DNA from 2 places in the Vibrio sp. 2433-A1 genome. Region 2 is predicted to be linked to the other one. Evidence: predicted binding sites of a transcription regulator. Region 2 holds the regulator's gene; the other holds the start of a gene.
What was found. Region 2 encodes MetJ, which represses methionine synthesis genes. Its sites were predicted from a motif close to TTAGACNTNTANANGTCTAA; they were not measured.
Positions count from the first base shown of each region.

Region 1 (8,945 bases), on a different contig from region 2:
GCTATTCGCAACTTGATCCGCGAAGATAAAGTCGCTCAGATGGCGTCGGTAATTCAAACCGGTGCGGCTCATGGCATGCAGACGATGGAGCAAAATGCCAAGCAGTTGATTGCCCAAGGTTTGGTTGACCAAGCTGAGGTGGCAAAGAAAATCGAACTTGAAACATCGATGTTCTAATTAGCTGGAGCAGAATAATGGATATTGATGCTTTTTTGCAGGGGATGATCAACCAGAAGTCTTCTGATCTCTATATCACCGTCGATGCGCCGATTCTTTATCGCGTCGATGGTGAGTTACGTGCGGACGGTGAAAAGCTTTCACGTGCGGTTGTGACCTCACTGCTTGAAACCATGATGGATCATGATCGCCTGCATGAATTTCATACCAGTAAAGAAGCCAACTTTGCGATCGTGCGTCACTTTGGTCGATTTAGGGTATCTGCCTTCTATCAGCGCGAAATGCCTGGTGCTGTGATTCGCCGTATTGAAACTAAAATTCCGACCTTCGAAGAGCTTCGGTTGCCAGATGTGCTGCAAGATCTCTCGATTGCCAAGCGTGGCCTAGTGCTGGTCGTGGGTGCAACAGGCTCTGGTAAGTCGACCACTATGGCGGCGATGACTGGCTATCGTAATACCCACCGTACAGGGCATATCTTGACTGTGGAAGACCCGATTGAGTTTGTTCATGAACATCAGCGTTGCATCATTACGCAGCGTGAAGTGGGGCTTGATACTGAAAGCTATGAGGTGGCGCTCAAGAACTCACTGCGCCAAGCGCCGGATATGATTCTTATTGGCGAAATTCGCTCCCGTGAAACCATGGAATATGCAATGACCTTTGCTGAAACAGGTCACCTCTGTATGGCAACACTCCATGCGAACAACGCCAACCAAGCGTTAGAGCGCATTTTGCATTTGGTGCCGAAAGAGCAAAAAGAGCAGTTCCTGTTTGATTTATCGATGAACTTACGTGGTGTCATTGCCCAGCAGTTGATTCGCGATAAAAATGGCCAAGGGCGTCATGGCGTGTTTGAAGTGCTGCTTAATAGTCCACGAGTGTCAGATTTGATTCGTCGCGGTGATTTGCATGAACTGAAAACAACCATGGCTAAGTCACAGCAAGTGGGGATGCAGACTTTCGATCAAGCCTTGTATCAGCTGGTCGTCGATGGAAAGATTAATGAAGAAGATGCATTACACAGTGCAGATTCAGCCAATGATTTGCGCCTAATGTTGAAAACTCAGCGTGGTGATAGTTCGGGAGGCAGTAGTTTAGCCAACGTTAAGATCGATATGGACTAACATACTCACTCTTGAGTGATGACGCTTAACTGATTGAAATAAAAAGGGGTGATGCTTGCACATCACCTTTTTTACTTATTACTTCTCGCTAGTCGCCGTACTGAGTTTCAAACCAGCTCTCTAAAATAACCACTGCGGATTGGCAGTCGACATTGCCTTTGCTCAGTGCTTTGTAGCCGCCCATGGCGAATAGGTCTGAGCGCGCTTCGGTAGTCGATAGGCGCTCATCATGCAGCTCAACCGCTATGCCAAAGCGGCCATGAAGTCGATTGGCAAACTTTTTCGCTCTTGGGGTAATGGTTTCTAAATCGCGGCCATGTAGGTCGGTTGGTAATCCCACCACCACTAAGTCAGGTTGCCACTCTTTAATTTGTTTTTCGATATCATCCCAGTTTGGAATGCCATCATTGGCTTTGAATGCTTTGAGTGGTGACGCGGTGCCAGTAATTTCTTGGCCAATAGCGCTGCCAATACTCTTGGTACCAAAATCAAAGGCCATAATAGTTCTAGACATAATTACTCTTTACGAATGGGGTTAGGCGTGGCCGATGTCGCTTGAAAGCTGAGCTACGTTAATCCCCAACATTTGAACCGCTTTTTGCCAGCGCTCGTTAATTGGGGTATCAAACATCACGTTAGGGTCAGCTTCTACGGTAAGCCATGAGTTTTCAGATAGCTCAATCTCAAGTTGCCCTGCTTCCCAACCTGAATAGCCTAGAGCAACGATATAATGATTCGGCTCTGCTTCGGTGCCCAATACACTGAGGATGTCTCTCGATGTCGTCACCGAAAGGTAATCACTCATTTTGATGCTCGATTCATAGTTATCTTTCGGCTGGTGGAGAATAAAGCCACGGTCTTCTGAAACAGGCCCACCATTAAGAACCGGCTTGTCTAAGCTTTCTGTTTGAAGTTTAGGGTGAGACGCTTGAACATCGACTTTTTCGAGCATCTTACCTATGGTGATATCAATCGGTGCATTGATCATCAGCCCCATTGCACCATCTTCATTATGCTCGCAAACGTAAATAACACTGCGCTGAAAGTATGGGTCTTTCATCCCCGGCATTGCCACTAAAAAATGGTTGGTTAAGTTCATAGTCACTCCAACTCAAAATGGGGCGATCAATGACCGCCCTATGATTAGCATGGCAAATTATTTTGATTCTTTTAGGCGACGCTCAATTGCGTCCATAAGTTTGCCAGTAATAGAGACATCAAAAGCTGCTTCGATTTCACGAATGCACGTCGGGCTCGTTACGTTGATCTCAGTTAGCTTATCGCCAATCACATCCAGACCAACAAAGATAAGTCCTTTTTCTTTAAGTGTAGGCGCTACTGCTTCGGCGATCTTTTTATCTGTCTCGCTAAGTGGGCGAGCTTCACCTGTACCGCCAGCTGCTAGGTTGCCACGAGTCTCACCTTTTGCAGGAATACGCGCTAGGCAATATGGCATTGGTTCACCATCAACAACCAAGATACGTTTGTCACCGTTACTGATATCAGGGACGAAAGTCTGCGCCATTGCGTAGTTCTGACCATGGTTAGTCAGGGTCTCGATAATCACAGATACGTTTGGATCGCCTTCTTTAACGCGGAAGATAGACGCGCCACCCATACCATCAAGCGGCTTAAGAATTACATCACCATGCTTTTCACGGAACTGCTTAATCTTCTCTGCTTTACGCGTCACGATAGTGGTCGGTGTTAGCTCAGGGAACCAAGCCGTAAACAGCTTTTCGTTACAATCGCGTAGGCTTTGCGGTTTGTTGACGATCAGTGTGCCTTGCTCTTCAGCGCGCTCTAGGATGTAAGTGGCGTAGATGTATTCCGTATCAAACGGAGGATCTTTACGCATCAGTACCGCATCTAGCTCTGAAAGCTCGATAGTTTGCTCAGATTTGAACTCATACCAACCCGTTGGATCTTCTTTAAGCTCAACCACTTTAGTATCAGCAACTGCTACACCTTGGTCTAGGTGAAGGTCATCCATTTCCATGTAGTGGATTTCGTAGCCGCGGCGCTGCGCTTCAAGCATCATGGCAAAGCTAGAGTCTTTCTTGATGTTAATGGACGAGATAGGGTCCATTACGATACCTAATTTGATCATATTATTCTCCGTCTAACCAAGATCGCCGAAACGAACTTGCAGGGCTGTAATTGCAGTAAGCGCCGCCGTTTCGGTACGTAGTACACGTGGGCCGAGTAGCGTCTCTTCAAATTTGTAGTTTTCCGTCATACCGATCTCTTCCGCTGATAAGCCACCTTCTGGGCCAATCAACAGACGCACCTTCTCTACTGGTGTTGGTAGAGTATTGATCGAGTATTTTGCACGCGGGTGGAGGTTCAGTTTTAGACCGTCATATTCCTCTCCACACCACGCTTCTAATTGCATGATTGGGCGGATTTCTGGGACTGTGTTGCGACCACACTGCTCACAAGCACTGATGGCGATCTTTTGCCATTGGGCGAGTTTTTTCTCGAAACGTTTTTGATCGAGTTTGACACCACAGCGCTCTGAAATCAGAGGGGTAATCGTGTTTACACCAAGCTCTACCGACTTCTGGATGGTGAATTCCATCTTATCGCCACGTGAAATAACTTGGCCTAAGTGAAGGTCGAGTGGTGATTCTGAGCTGCGTTCGACACGTTGAGTAATATTCACTTCAACGTTTTTCTTTGAAACGCTAGCGATCTCTGCTGGGAACTCAGCGCCACTGCCGTCAAACAGCAGTACTTCTTGTCCCTCTTTCATGCGTAATACACGGCCAATATGGCCTGCGGCATCATCGCAGAGCATGAGAGAGCCTAACTGATTAATGGCTTCTGGGTGATAGATTCGTGGGATTCGCATTGTGTTTCGATTTCCAGCAAGAGGTTTTGAGATAACCTCTAACATGGATGCTTTTATGCGAAAAAACAAGGGGCAGAGAGAGTTTCCAATTAATTACTGGAAACTCTCAATTTCATAACGCTGTGAGAGCTATAGCGCTTGGCAAGCTTGGTAAACAAATCGGTTGTGATTACCTTGGATTTTGAAGATACGCTCTTCACGTTTGCATTCCCACTTATCTACTGGGAACTGCTTGTTCCATGCTGTCATCAACTGCTTCTGCTGTTTGGACAATTTAAAGCCGTACTCTTGACTCATGTAGAGGTAAGTACGCGCAATTGAGCCTTTTGCTCTATCAGGTGGCATGACCTTACGTTGCTTAAAGTTAACCTGCATTTCGCAGCGTCCGTAGCTAATGCCATCAACACCGTTCCACTGGCTGAAGTTGTAGTTAGAACGGTCGCCATTCACTTCTCCAATAGCCGGAGTCAGGTTATGCAGATCCGCTTCCATCAGACGGAAGGTTTTATCGTTCTTAGTACAGTTTTTACGTCCGCCAGTTTGCCAACATTGACGCTGGTGGCCAAATTGCCAAGCTGGGACGACATGCTCCCATTCTATTCGAGAAGCGCGCTTTTGTTGTTTACGGACTTGGTAACCACACGACTCTAAATCAGGTGTTCCTTTACGTCCTTGCCATTCAATATCACAACCACAGTAAAAACTGGTTGGGTGATCGGCGTAAATTTTTACGGCTTCTTTTTTTGCTTTGGAGAAAGAAGAGGGTGGAGCAGCATGGCTAGTAACACTGAAAAGTGTCAATAATAGACTGAAAAATAGGATTCTTTTCATGGAATTTTGTATTAGAAAAGTAGTATGAATTACAGTCTAACACGCAATTATGGCTGGTATTGATGAGAATTGTCTTAATTAGGTCAGTTGTTTGCCAGTGAAACTTAACGTCTGTTGGCACTGTTGGCAGCGGTAACTGGCTTGGTTTCGCAGTACTTTATTATGGCGGCGAATGGAAAGGGGATAGGTCGTACAGGCGCAAAGATATTCAAAGGTTTTCCCTTGTACGGAAGTGACTTCGAAGCTATGGGTTGTTTTTGCTGGCACTTTAAAGACGGCTTCCATCACGCCTTGCCATTCTTTCCCGTGCGGCTTAACGCGACCATAGACTTGGTAGGTAATCAGATGAGCAACTTCATGCGGAATCACATCTGTAAGGAAAGCCTGCTGGTTTTCTTCAAATAGCGTTGGGTTGAGACGAATCTCATTTAGCTGCAGGTAGGCTTTACCCGCGGCTTTACCGCGCAGTTTGTAGTTTAATTTTGGCTGAGTAAATGTGCGTTTGAAGGAGACCTGAGCCTGCTGGATGCAGTTAGCTATCACTTTATGTGCACGATAATTGAGTTCAGAATCCACAACCACTCCTAAATAAACGCCCCAGCTCAAATGGCTGGGGCGCATCATAGATCGAAATGGCTTCGCTTGTTAAGGGTGATGTTTCTTCTTGATGGTTTCATGGTAAGCGTGCCAAGTACCATAGCCAAGGATTGGCATGGTAAACAGCATACCGATACCGTAGGTGGCAAAGCCGACAAGAATACCGCCACAAATCAGCGCCGCCCAAACAATCATCGCAGGGATGTTTGATTTAACCGCGTTAAAGCTGGTGAATACGGCGGTCATCATATCGACGCGGCGTTCCATCATTACCGGGATAGAGAACGCGGAAATACTAAACACCACACAAGCTAGGACGAAGCCAACCAGTGAACCTATGACGAGGAAAGGCATAAATTCGGTGAGCGGTGCGCCTTGTACCGAAGGGTAGAGGGCATGAAGTAGCGCGGCAATACGCATCCAGAAAATCATACACACCGCCAATAGCACCGCAAATGCCCACTGTGAGGAGGAGTTACGGCTAATGGCTTTCATGGAGTGGATTAAGCTGGCGCTATGGCCTTTTTCTCGTTCCCAAGCGGCATCGTATAAGCCTAAAGCGAGGAAAGGGCCAATGAGCATATAGACCACTAGACTTGGCATGACTACTAGGTGAGTGCCTTGCCATTGAACGAGTAGCACAATGCCGATTGCTGCTGCCATAAAGCATAACCCATAGAAAGCACTGATTAAGGGCATTCTAACAAAGTCATGCAGGCCAAGAGACAGCCAGTGGAATGGTGCTGAAATACTGAGTTGATTACACGGAATCGTGCGAGCGTATTCCGAGTCTGGGACTTCTTTCTGTTTAGGTTTAAAGTCGTCTGGATTCACCGTACGAGGCATACATCCTCCTTGATCGATTCTCTATGTAGACTAAATTCGCTGGCAAATTTAGCGTTGGAAACTCGATGCCCGGCTTGGCGACTTCTGGGATGTAAGCGGCGCATCAGTTAACGCAAACGAGCTTTCATCGCTGAAATTGCTCGTTAACATATTTTTAACTATTGACCCCATGGCAAAAAAATACAAATTTACGCCATAAATTTATCCCTAAAGAAAAAGGGCTTTTGGTTACCCAAAAGCCCTTTTCAATTCTATTACGTCTTAAATTTTAATTACTTAAGACCAGCGAACTCTGCAAGAATCGCTGCTTTGTCTGTCGCTTCCCATGGGAACTCTTCACGACCAAAGTGACCGTATGCCGCAGTCTTCTTATAGATAGGCTGAAGCAGGTTCAGCATTTCTTGTAGACCGTATGGACGTAGGTCGAAGTTCTGACGAACAGCTTCGATGATGATCTCGTGGGCAACTTTCTCAGTACCAAACGTTTCAACCATGATAGACGTTGGATCTGCTACACCGATAGCGTAAGACAGTTGGATTTCACAACGGTCAGCCATGCCAGCTGCTACGATGTTTTTCGCTACGTAACGCGCTGCGTATGCTGCAGAACGGTCTACTTTTGATGGATCTTTACCAGAGAATGCACCGCCACCGTGACGAGCTGCGCCGCCGTAGGTATCTACGATGATCTTACGACCTGTTAGACCACAGTCACCCATAGGACCACCGATTACGAAACGGCCAGTTGGGTTGATAAAGAAGTTAGTCTCTTTGTTGATCCACTCAGAAGGCAGTACTGGCTTGATGATCTCTTCCATTACTGCTTCACGTAGATCTGGAGTCGAGATTGAATCACAGTGCTGAGTTGAAAGAACAACTGCATCGATACCAACGATCTTACCTTGATCATATTGGAACGTTACCTGAGATTTCGCATCTGGGCGAAGGAAGTCTAGCTTGCCATTCTTACGAACTTCCGCTTGTTTTTCTACAAGACGGTGAGAGTAAGTAATTGGTGCAGGCATTAGAATTTCAGTTTCGTTGGTTGCATAACCAAACATGATGCCTTGGTCGCCAGCGCCCTGATCTTTAGGGTCTGCTTTATCAACACCTTGGTTGATGTCTGGAGACTGCTTGCCGATAGTGTTTAGAACCGCACAAGAATTAGCATCAAAACCCATGTCTGAGTGAACATAACCAATTTCACGTACTGTCTCACGAGTGATCTCTTCGATATCAACCCATGCAGAAGTAGTTACTTCACCACCAACCATTACCATGCCGGTTTTTACGTAAGTTTCACACGCAACACGTGCTTTAGGGTCTTGTTCTAGAATCGCATCAAGTACTGCATCAGAAATTTGGTCTGCAATTTTATCTGGATGACCTTCTGATACTGACTCAGAAGTGAACAGGTGCTTAGCCATGTGAGCTCCACTTTATCGATTGAGAGTGACCAGTTTTATTAACTCATCACTATTAAATAATATTAGTAATTGTAGGTGTATCTACATCTAGACGTCTATTCTAATTTTGATTGCTCGAATTACAAGCTCTTTTTTTTCATCAATCATAACTAAACGTTTGCTTTACTGTGTTTATATATAGACAACTTGAGGGTAAAGGGAGCGAAATCTCGGAAAATTGTGAGCTTTTGGCTTGGAAAACGTTTGCAGTGCCCCAAGTGCTTTGAGAGAATTATTATTCACACACTTATTTGATTCGCTTAATGCATTCAGGAGCTGACATGTCTTCTCGTCAACATCTCGCAAACGCAATCCGTGCTCTAAGTATGGATGGTGTACAACAAGCTAACTCTGGTCACCCAGGTGCACCTATGGGTATGGCTGACATCGCTGAAGTTCTTTGGCGTTCTCACCTAAACCACAACCCGGCTAACCCTGAGTGGGCTGACCGCGACCGTTTTGTTCTGTCTAACGGCCACGGTTCTATGCTGATATACTCTCTACTGCACCTTGCAGGTTACGAGCTATCAATTGACGATCTGAAAAACTTCCGTCAGCTGCATTCTAAGACTCCAGGCCACCCTGAGTACGGCTACGCACCAGGTGTTGAAACAACAACAGGTCCTCTAGGTCAAGGTATCACTAACGCTGTGGGTATGGCGCTTGCTGAGAAAACTCTAGCAGCACAATTCAACAAAGAAGGCCACGACATCGTTGACCACTTCACTTATGCATTCATGGGTGACGGCTGTCTGATGGAAGGTATCTCGCACGAAGCATGTTCTCTAGCTGGTACGCTAGGTCTTGGTAAGCTAATCGCATTCTGGGATGACAACGGTATCTCAATTGATGGTGAAGTAGAAGGTTGGTTCTCTGACGACACACCTAAGCGTTTTGAAGCGTACGGCTGGCACGTAATCCCTGCAGTAGACGGTCACGATCCAGAAGCGATCAATGCTGCTATTGTTGCAGCGAAAGCTGACCCACGCCCAACTCTAATCTGTACTAAGACGATCATCGGTTTTGGTTCACCTAATAAGTCTGGTTCAC
Region 1 covers NZ_JBRESC010000003.1:233,237-242,181, reverse strand. Annotated here, with positions in the region: gene ACU01J_RS04955 (type IV pilus twitching motility protein PilT) at 1-177, shown strand, start outside; gene ACU01J_RS04950 (PilT/PilU family type 4a pilus ATPase) at 195-1,301, shown strand; gene ruvX (Holliday junction resolvase RuvX) at 1,390-1,815, opposite strand; gene ACU01J_RS04940 (YqgE/AlgH family protein) at 1,837-2,400, opposite strand; gene gshB (glutathione synthase) at 2,458-3,411, opposite strand; gene rsmE (16S rRNA (uracil(1498)-N(3))-methyltransferase) at 3,424-4,155, opposite strand; gene ACU01J_RS04925 (endonuclease) at 4,285-4,986, opposite strand; gene ACU01J_RS04920 (SprT family zinc-dependent metalloprotease) at 5,065-5,562, opposite strand; gene ACU01J_RS04915 (DUF2189 domain-containing protein) at 5,632-6,429, opposite strand; gene metK (methionine adenosyltransferase) at 6,702-7,856, opposite strand; gene tkt (transketolase) at 8,177-8,945, shown strand, end outside.
Region 1: a site for MetJ is predicted at 7,936-7,955, ahead of metK (methionine adenosyltransferase). Genes of this name have one in related genera too.

Region 2 (8,945 bases):
TTCCCCATTTCGGATCGCACCGAGCGCACTCTCTAAACTGCCTTTGCGTCGAGTACTGTCGCGATCAATACGAATGGTTCTATATTCAGGGAACAGCTCTGCCAACTGGGTTTCGAGTTGCTCCGTACCTACGCCTACCGTCACTAGATGCGTCGAACCACAACCTTGGCACTGGTGAATGATCGGCTGTTGAGAGCCACAGTGATGGCAGCGAATTTCATTGCTGTATTGGTGATAGGTGTAATAGGCATCGCAGCGTTTACACTCTGCAATCCAACCACACTCATGGCACATCAAAGCAGGTGAGAAACCACGTCGATTGAGAAACAGCATCACTTGATTGCCCGCTTTAAGGTGCTTACGCATTTCGGCAATCAAAGGGGCTGATAGACCACTTTCAAGGTAAAGGCCTTTCACATCGAGGACTTTATTGGTGGTCGGTGTCGCATTACCAGCACGAGATGAAAGCACCAAATGATGGTACTTACCGGCTAAGGCATTATGTAGCGTTTCTAACGCCGGTGTTGCTGAACCTAATACAATTGGAATCTGCTCTTTATTAGCCCGCATCACCGCTACATCGCGCGCATGGTAACGTAAGCTGTCTTGCTGCTTATACGAGGCGTCATGTTCTTCATCGACAATAATGATGCCGAGGTTAGCAAAAGGAGTCAGCAACGCAGAGCGGGTACCAATCACGATACCGCTGGCATTATCACGGGCACTAAGCCAAGCATTAAGACGTTCGGTATCATTCAGCCCCGAGTGGATCACCTCGACGGGAACCTCAAAACGTTTTCTAAAACGGTTAATCGTTTGTGGGGTTAGGCCTATTTCAGGCACGAGAACTAAGGCTTGCTGACCTTTTTCCAAAACGGGTTTAATCAGGTTTAAGTAGACCTCGGTTTTACCCGATCCCGTCACCCCTTCTAACAGGTAACAGCCAAACCCTTCACCACTATTTACTGTGGCAATTGCAATGGCTTGTTCCGAGTTGAGTTTAGGCTTGTCAACATGGGCTTCAACGTTCTGACGCCAATCCCGAATAACTGGTTTAGTTTCAAGCGACTCAATCCAACCTTTTTCACTGAGTGATTTCAGTACCGAAGAGGAGACTTCCTCATCAATAAAGCGTTGATGTGGTAGCGCGCCTGCTTCAAGCATGTGCATCACCTTAGCTTGCTTAATCGCTCGACCAAAGCCTTGCATTAACTGATCGCGCCCTGCTGAGGTCAGTTGCCACTCCACCAGCGTAGCAAAGTCAGCAGGCTTGCCTTTACGCAGTGCACTTGGCATCGCATTGAGTAAAGTGTCTCCCAATGGGTACTGATAAAACTGACTACACCATAGCAACAACGAATAAAGCTTTTCAGGCCATACTGGTTGGCTATCGAGAACTTGCTTAATCGGCTTGAGCTTATCAAGACTAAACTCAGACTCATTGGCAAACGCGGTCACCACGCCCACTAACGTCTGACGACCAAAAGGCACCGACACTCGCCCACCTATTACGGGAAATAGGTGGCTTGGAATCTGGTAATCAAACTGTTTATCGAGTGGCACTGGTAACGCTACTCGGGCTATCAAAGGTCGCATTGTTTGGCAAAAAAGCTCGCTGGAAGGAATCGATAATTAGTCTAAGGGAAAAGCCTTGCAGTGGAAAGAGAGGCGCAAAAGTCTGCCAAAAACAATAGCGGCTAAAAAAGTAGCAAGTTTGTTTCCAAATCGGTTGATCCTAACGCACGTATTCATTACTATATCGCGCCTTAGGATATGGCTCGCTTTATGGCAGCGGTATCCAAGATAATTTTTTATTAACTACGTGTGGTGTCCGGCTCAGATTCGGATAGCGACACGGCCTATTTAGAGGTTCTCCCATGAAAACTGGTATCCACCCAGAATACAAAGCAATCAAAGCTACTTGTTCTTGCGGTAACTCTTTCGAGTTCAACTCAACTCTAGCTAAAGATTCTATCCACCTAGACGTATGTGACAAATGTCACCCATTCTACACTGGTAAGCAACGTATCGTAGATACAGGCGGCCGTGTTGATCGCTTCAACAAGCGTTTCGGTGCTCTTTCAAGCAAGAAGTAATTTCTTCGACTTGATTGGAAAAAAGGACGCTCAGGCGTCCTTTTTTGTTATCTGCTACCGACCAAATTGCTATTTTTCAGAGTAATCTATTGCTAAATTTTAGATTCGCTAGCCATATCTCTATTCATCTGGTCTTATCTCCAGTTATTTACCGCATTTTATTGCTTTAGCTCGCATTATGACCTTTGCAGCTTGACTTAGTTACTCTAAAATGGATTTCCCCATTATTTATAATTAATAACGAGTACCTACACCCATGTCAGACGACAATCTCCAAGAATTATCCCCAGAAGAACAATTCCGCCAACAAGCACTGGACTACCATGCTTACCCTACACCAGGAAAAATCGCTGTCGCATTAACGACTCCAGCTGAAACAGCTAAGGATCTCGCACTAGCATACAGCCCTGGCGTGGCAGAACCTGTACGTGAAATCGCGCAAAACGCCGATAACGTTTACAAGTACACTTCGAAAGGAAATATGGTTGCAGTTATCTCAAACGGCACTGCCATTCTTGGTCTAGGTAACTTAGGTCCTCTAGCATCAAAACCAGTAATGGAAGGTAAATCACTTCTATTCAAACGTTTTGCAGGTTTAGACTCAATTGATATTGAAGTAAAACACCGCACTATCGAAGAGTTTGTTGATACTGTGGCAAACATCGCTGACACCTTTGGTGGTATTAACCTAGAAGACATCAAAGCACCTGATTGTTTTGAAATTGAAAAGCAGCTTATCGAGCGTTGTGATGTACCTGTATTCCACGATGACCAACACGGTACGGCGATTGTAACGGCTGCCGGTATGCTTAATGCGATTGAGTTACAAGGCAAAAAATTAGAAGAAGCAACAATTGTGTGTCTGGGTGCTGGCGCTGCTGCTGTTGCATGTATGGAGCTACTGATCAAATGTGGCGCAATGCGCGAAAAAATCTACATGCTTGACCGTAAGGGTGTCATTCACACTCGTCGTGACGACCTGAACGAATATAAACAACTGTTCGCTAACAACACAGATAAGCGCACGCTAGAAGACGTGATTGAAGGGGCAGATCTGTTCTTGGGTGTATCGGGTCCTAACCTACTGTCACCAGAAGCGCTTAAGCTAATGGCTGACAAGCCTGTTGTATTCGCATGTTCGAACCCAGATCCAGAGATCAAGCCAGAACTCGCTCACGAAGTGCGTGACGATCTAATCATGGGTACGGGTCGCAGCGATTACCCGAACCAAGTTAACAACGTACTTTGTTTCCCATTCATCTTCCGTGGCGCTCTTGACGTACGCGCAAGTGAAATTAACGATGAAATGAAACTGGCAGCGGTGGATGCAATTCGTCAACTAGCTAAAGAAGAAGTGCCAACAGAAGTACTGGCAGCAGCAGGTGTTGACGCGCTTTCGTTCGGCCCTGGTTACATTATTCCAAAACCAATGGACTCGCGTTTACTGCCTCGCGTAGCGAAAGCGGTAGCTCAAGCAGCGGTTGATTCAGGTGTTGCTCGTATCGAGATGCCAGAAAACTACATGGCAAGCTAATCCGCTTTAATCATGGACAATAAAAAACCGCTCTCCAATGGAGAGCGGTTTTTTTGTATCTATTCAGTATTGGCTCACAGCGAAAAACTAAGGTGCTTGTGGTTTTTATTATTCTTCGTCAAACGCTTCGAATTCAATACCCATCTCTGTCATCAGTTTTTTCACTTCAGCAGGAATATCGTCTGGGCGATCTTTACGTAAATCTTCATCCGTCGGCAATGGTTGGCCTGTGTAAGCATGAAGAAATGCTTCACACAATAGCTCGCTATTGGTTGCGTGGCGGAGGTTATTAATCTGACGACGCGTACGCTCATCAGTCAATACCTTCAATACTTTCAATGGAATAGAAACGGTAATCTTCTTTACTTGTTCGCTTTTCTTTCCATGTTCAGCATATGGGCTTATGTATTCGCCATTCCAATCTGCCATTGCGCACCTTTTGTAAATATTTATGTTTGAAATTAGAAAACGCAATTTTAGCGGGATTTATGGCCATAAGCAAAGACATATAGACGTCTAGAAGTGTTGACGGCCACAAAAATGACAAGTAAAGTGGACAGATATCGATTGGAATAACATATATCTAACAACCAACAGGTATAGCGTATTCCCTACTAGAAGTCACTAAAGTTCGAAAGGAAACACTTATGAGCACCCGCAAACCAGCCACAATCGCGGTACGTACTGGTATCGAGTCTGACACTCAGCATCACGCAGTGGTTCCACCAATCTACCTATCGACCAACTATGGCTTCCCGGCATTTGGCGAAGTACCAAAATACGACTATACCCGCTCAGGCAACCCAAACCGTGGTTTACTTGAAACCGCTCTGTTCGAGTTAGAGTCTGGTAAAGGCGCTGTCGTCACCAACTGTGGCACCTCAGCACTTAACCTTTGGGTATCCGCTTTCTTAGGCCCAGATGACCTTATCGTGGCACCGCATGACTGTTACGGCGGTACTTACCGTCTATTTAACACCCGTGCCAATAAAGGTGATTTCAAAGTCAAGTTTGTTGATCAATCCGATCAGCAAGCCTTCGCCGCCGCTATCGCGAAAAAGCCTAAATTAATTCTGTTAGAGACTCCTTCTAACCCACTCGTACGAGTGGTTGATATTGCGAAGGTGTGTGAACAAGCCAAACAAGTCGGTGCTTTGGTTGCTGTCGACAACACCTTTTTGACACCTGTGTTCCAAAAGCCTTTAGAGCTTGGCGCTGACTTTGTTATCCACTCAACAACGAAATACATCAACGGCCACTCTGATGTGATTGGTGGCGTGGTAATCACTAAAACTGAAGAGCATGCTGAAGAGCTAGCTTGGTGGGGCAACTGCATCGGCGCAACGGGCACACCGTTTGATAGCTACATGACGCTACGTGGTATTCGCACTTTAGGCGCGCGTATGAAAGTGCACGAGGAAAGCTCAAGTAAGATCTTAAGCTATCTACAAACTCAAGAGTTAGTTGGTAGCATCTATCACCCAAGCCTACCGGAACACCCTGGTCACGAGATTGCTAAAAAGCAGCAGTCAGGCTTTGGTTCTATGCTCAGTTTTGAGTTCGCCGGTAGCTTTGAACAATTGAAATACTTTGTTGGTGAACTGGCTTTGTTCTCACTCGCCGAGTCACTTGGTGGTGTAGAAAGCCTAATTTGCCACCCTGCCTCTATGACTCACCGTGCAATGGGTGAAGAAGCACTTGCCGAAGCAGGAGTATCTCAACAACTGCTTCGCTTATCAGTCGGTTTAGAAGATGCAGATGACTTAATTGAAGACCTTCAACAGGCATTTGCTAAAGCTAAGGAGGCATTCTAATGTCTATCGAGCGTCAGCTACATAAATTTGGTGGCAGCAGCTTAGCAGACCCTGAGTGCTACCGCCGCGTAGTGGGAATACTTAAAGAATACTCAAAGCCTGATGACCTAATTGTGGTCTCCGCGGCCGGTAAAACAACTAACCGCCTCATCGCCTTTTTAGAAGCGTTGAGTAAAGATGGCCGCCTTGCCCATGAAGAGCTTCAAAGCCTACGTCAATTTCAGATTGAACTGGTCGAAGCGCTGCTAAGTGGTGAAGAGCGCGAGCAACTTCTAGCACCCCTACGTGATGAATTTAGCACCCTTGGTGAACTCACCTATCCGCTCACAGAAGCTGAAAAAGCAGCAGTTCTTGGTCACGGTGAAATGTGGTCATCACGCTTACTGTCTGCTTTGCTAAATCAAAACCAATTACCTGCTGTAGCTCAAGATGCGCGCGCATTTCTTCGCGCAGAAGCAGGCACTCAGCCGGAGGTTGAATTTGGTACGTCTTATCCATTGATTAAAGAAGTCTTAGCACAACATTCCCACCATCGTATCGTCATTACTGGCTTTATGGCTCAAGATAGCCAAGGCCATACTGTATTGCTTGGCCGTAATGGTTCCGATTACTCAGCGACAGTAATCGGTGCATTAGCCGAAGCAAGCCGAGTGACAATTTGGAGCGATGTAGCCGGTGTTTACAGCGCAGATCCTCGCTTAGTCTCTGATGCCTGTCTATTACCTTTATTACGTTTAGATGAAGCCAGTGAGTTGGCACGTCTAGCAGCTCCGGTTTTACACAGCCGTACATTGCAGCCTGTCGCGCAAAGCACTATGGATCTGCACCTACGTTGCAGCTACCAGCCAGAGTCTGGCTCAACCCGTATTGAACGTGTACTGGCATCAGGCCGCGGAGCCAAAATTATTTCGTCACTTGATGAAGTACTTCTAATTGAACTTAACTTTGCTTCTGGTCACGACTTCCAACGTGTCGAAAATGAGGTACTAACTAGCCTTAAACGTGCCCAGCTAGAGCCGCTCACTTACGAGTCACAGCCTGATCAGCAATGTCTGCGTTTAGCCTACACCGCAGAGATCGCTGGCGGAGCACTAGAGTACTTGCAAGATGCTGCTATTGAAGCCGAAATTAAGCTTAAAGAAGGCTACTCAATGGTGGCTGCAGTTGGTGCAGGTGTAACAACCAATGCCAATCATTGCTACGGTTTCTACCAGCAGCTAAAGAACGCACCAATTGAATTCATCTCTGAATCATTGTCTCGCTTAAGCTTAGTCGCGGTAATACGTACTACAGACACCAATCCCCTGGTTAAATCAATTCATAGCCAACTATTCCAAGCGCAAAAGCGTGTTGCGATCGCGCTGTGTGGCAAAGGCAATATCGGTTCAAGTTGGATTGAGCTGTTTACTGAGCAGAAAAATGAACTAGACAAGCGCCACGGCATGAATTTCGAACTTGTCGCGGTTGTCGATAGTCAGACCTATTGGCTCGATTCAAACGGTATTGATGCAAGTAAAGTGGCAGCGCATTTTGATGAAGAGTCAGTCAGCCACGAAGGTAACAACTGGATTGAACAACTAGGTGCTCTACAAGGTTACGATGACGTCGTTGTACTTGATGTAACTGCAAGCCAAACTCTAGCGAGTCGCTATCTTGAAATTGCCGAGCAAGGCATGCACTTAATCTCGGCCAATAAAGTCGCAGGCTCAGCATCAAGTGAGTACTACCACCAAGTACAAGATGCATTTGCGAAAATTAATCGTCACTGGTTATACAATGCGACTGTTGGTGCAGGTCTACCAATTAACCATACCGTGCGTGACCTGCGCGAAAGTGGTGATGACATTACTGCACTTTCAGGCATCTTCTCAGGAACACTTTCATGGCTATTCCAGCAGTATGATGGCACGATTCCATTTGCAGAACTTGTCGACTTAGCTTGGCAACAAGGCCTTACTGAACCAGATCCACGCAGTGACCTCGATGGTTCTGACGTAATGCGCAAGCTGGTCATCCTCGCTCGTGAATCTGGGCTTTCGTTAGAGCCAGAATCAGTCAAAGTTGAAAGCCTAGTTCCAGCAGAGCTTGCCGACATCTCTTTAGATGAGTTCTTCGATAAAAGCCAACGACTAAGCGAGCTACTCGCAGAGCGCCTAGAAAAAGCTCAGCGCGACGATAAGGTCTTAAGGTATGTCGCACGCTTAGAAAAAAATGGAACGGCTACTGTAGGTGTAGAAGCACTAAATAAAGAGCATGCGTTAGCCAACCTCTTACCATGTGACAACATCTTCGCGATTGAAAGTAAATGGTACAAAGATAACCCACTGGTTATCCGTGGTCCTGGTGCAGGTAGAGAAGTGACTGCGGGCGCCATTCAATCAGATCTCAATCTTCTTTCTAGCTTACTTTAAGCAAAATAGGCGCAGTCATCACTGCGCCTAATACTCTTACTCAATCATCATCAATCGATTTAAACTCAACTTAAACTCCCTTCATAATTAACTTGAGAAAAATTCATAATCGTACGGTTGACATTAAATCGTATTCAATACATTCTGTAGACATATAGACGTCTAAACGTCGATTCAAGTTTTTGAGTTTTGGCACTGATGGCCACATGGAGAGTAAGATGGGATACACACACGCTAGTCATATTGACGCTTTAAATCAGAATATTGCTGAGCTGTCTGACAATATCAATGTGTCATTTGAGTTTTTTCCGCCAAGCAGTGAAAAAATGGAAGAGACTCTGTGGAATTCAGTGCACCGCTTAAAAACTCTCAAACCTAAATTTGTTTCTGTTACTTACGGTGCCAACTCAGGTGAGCGCGACAGAACTCATTCAATCATCAAAGAAATCAAAGATCAAACTGGTCTCGTAGCAGCACCGCACCTAACCTGTATTGATGCTTCACGCGATGAACTTATCCAGATTGCCGATGATTACTGGTCAAATGGTATCCAAAGCATTGTTGCTCTGCGTGGTGATATTCCGCCGGGTGGCGGCGCTCCTGAAATGTATGCATCCGATCTAGTGACGCTACTAAAAGAACGTCATAACTTTGATATTTCCGTTGCCGCTTTCCCAGAAGTACACCCAGAAGCGAAGAGTGCTCAAGCCGACCTGTTAAACCTAAAGCGTAAAGTAGACGCTGGTGCTAACCGTGCTATCACTCAGTTCTTCTTCGATGTTGAAAGCTACTTACGCTTCCGTGACCGTAGTGTTGCTGCTGGTATCGATGTTGAAATCGTACCGGGTATCCTTCCTGTATCGAACTTTAAGCAAGCGTCACGTTTTGCTGCAATGAATAATGTAAAAGTACCTGGCTGGATGGCGCAACAGTTTGAAGGGCTAGATGACGATCCAACAACACGTCAGCTAGTTGGTGCTAGCCAAGCAATCGATATGGTACGCATCCTTAGCCGTGAAGGAGTGAAGGACTTCCACTTCTACACTCTTAACCGTGCCGAGATGACGTACGCACTATGCCATACTCTTGG
Region 2 covers NZ_JBRESC010000024.1:47,945-56,889, forward strand. Annotated here, with positions in the region: gene priA (primosomal protein N') at 1-1,596, opposite strand, end outside; gene rpmE (50S ribosomal protein L31) at 1,878-2,096, shown strand; gene ACU01J_RS18775 (malic enzyme-like NAD(P)-binding protein) at 2,353-3,630, shown strand; gene metJ (met regulon transcriptional regulator MetJ) at 3,739-4,059, opposite strand; gene ACU01J_RS18785 (O-succinylhomoserine (thiol)-lyase) at 4,278-5,444, shown strand; gene ACU01J_RS18790 (bifunctional aspartate kinase/homoserine dehydrogenase II) at 5,444-7,855, shown strand; gene metF (methylenetetrahydrofolate reductase) at 8,074-8,945, shown strand, end outside.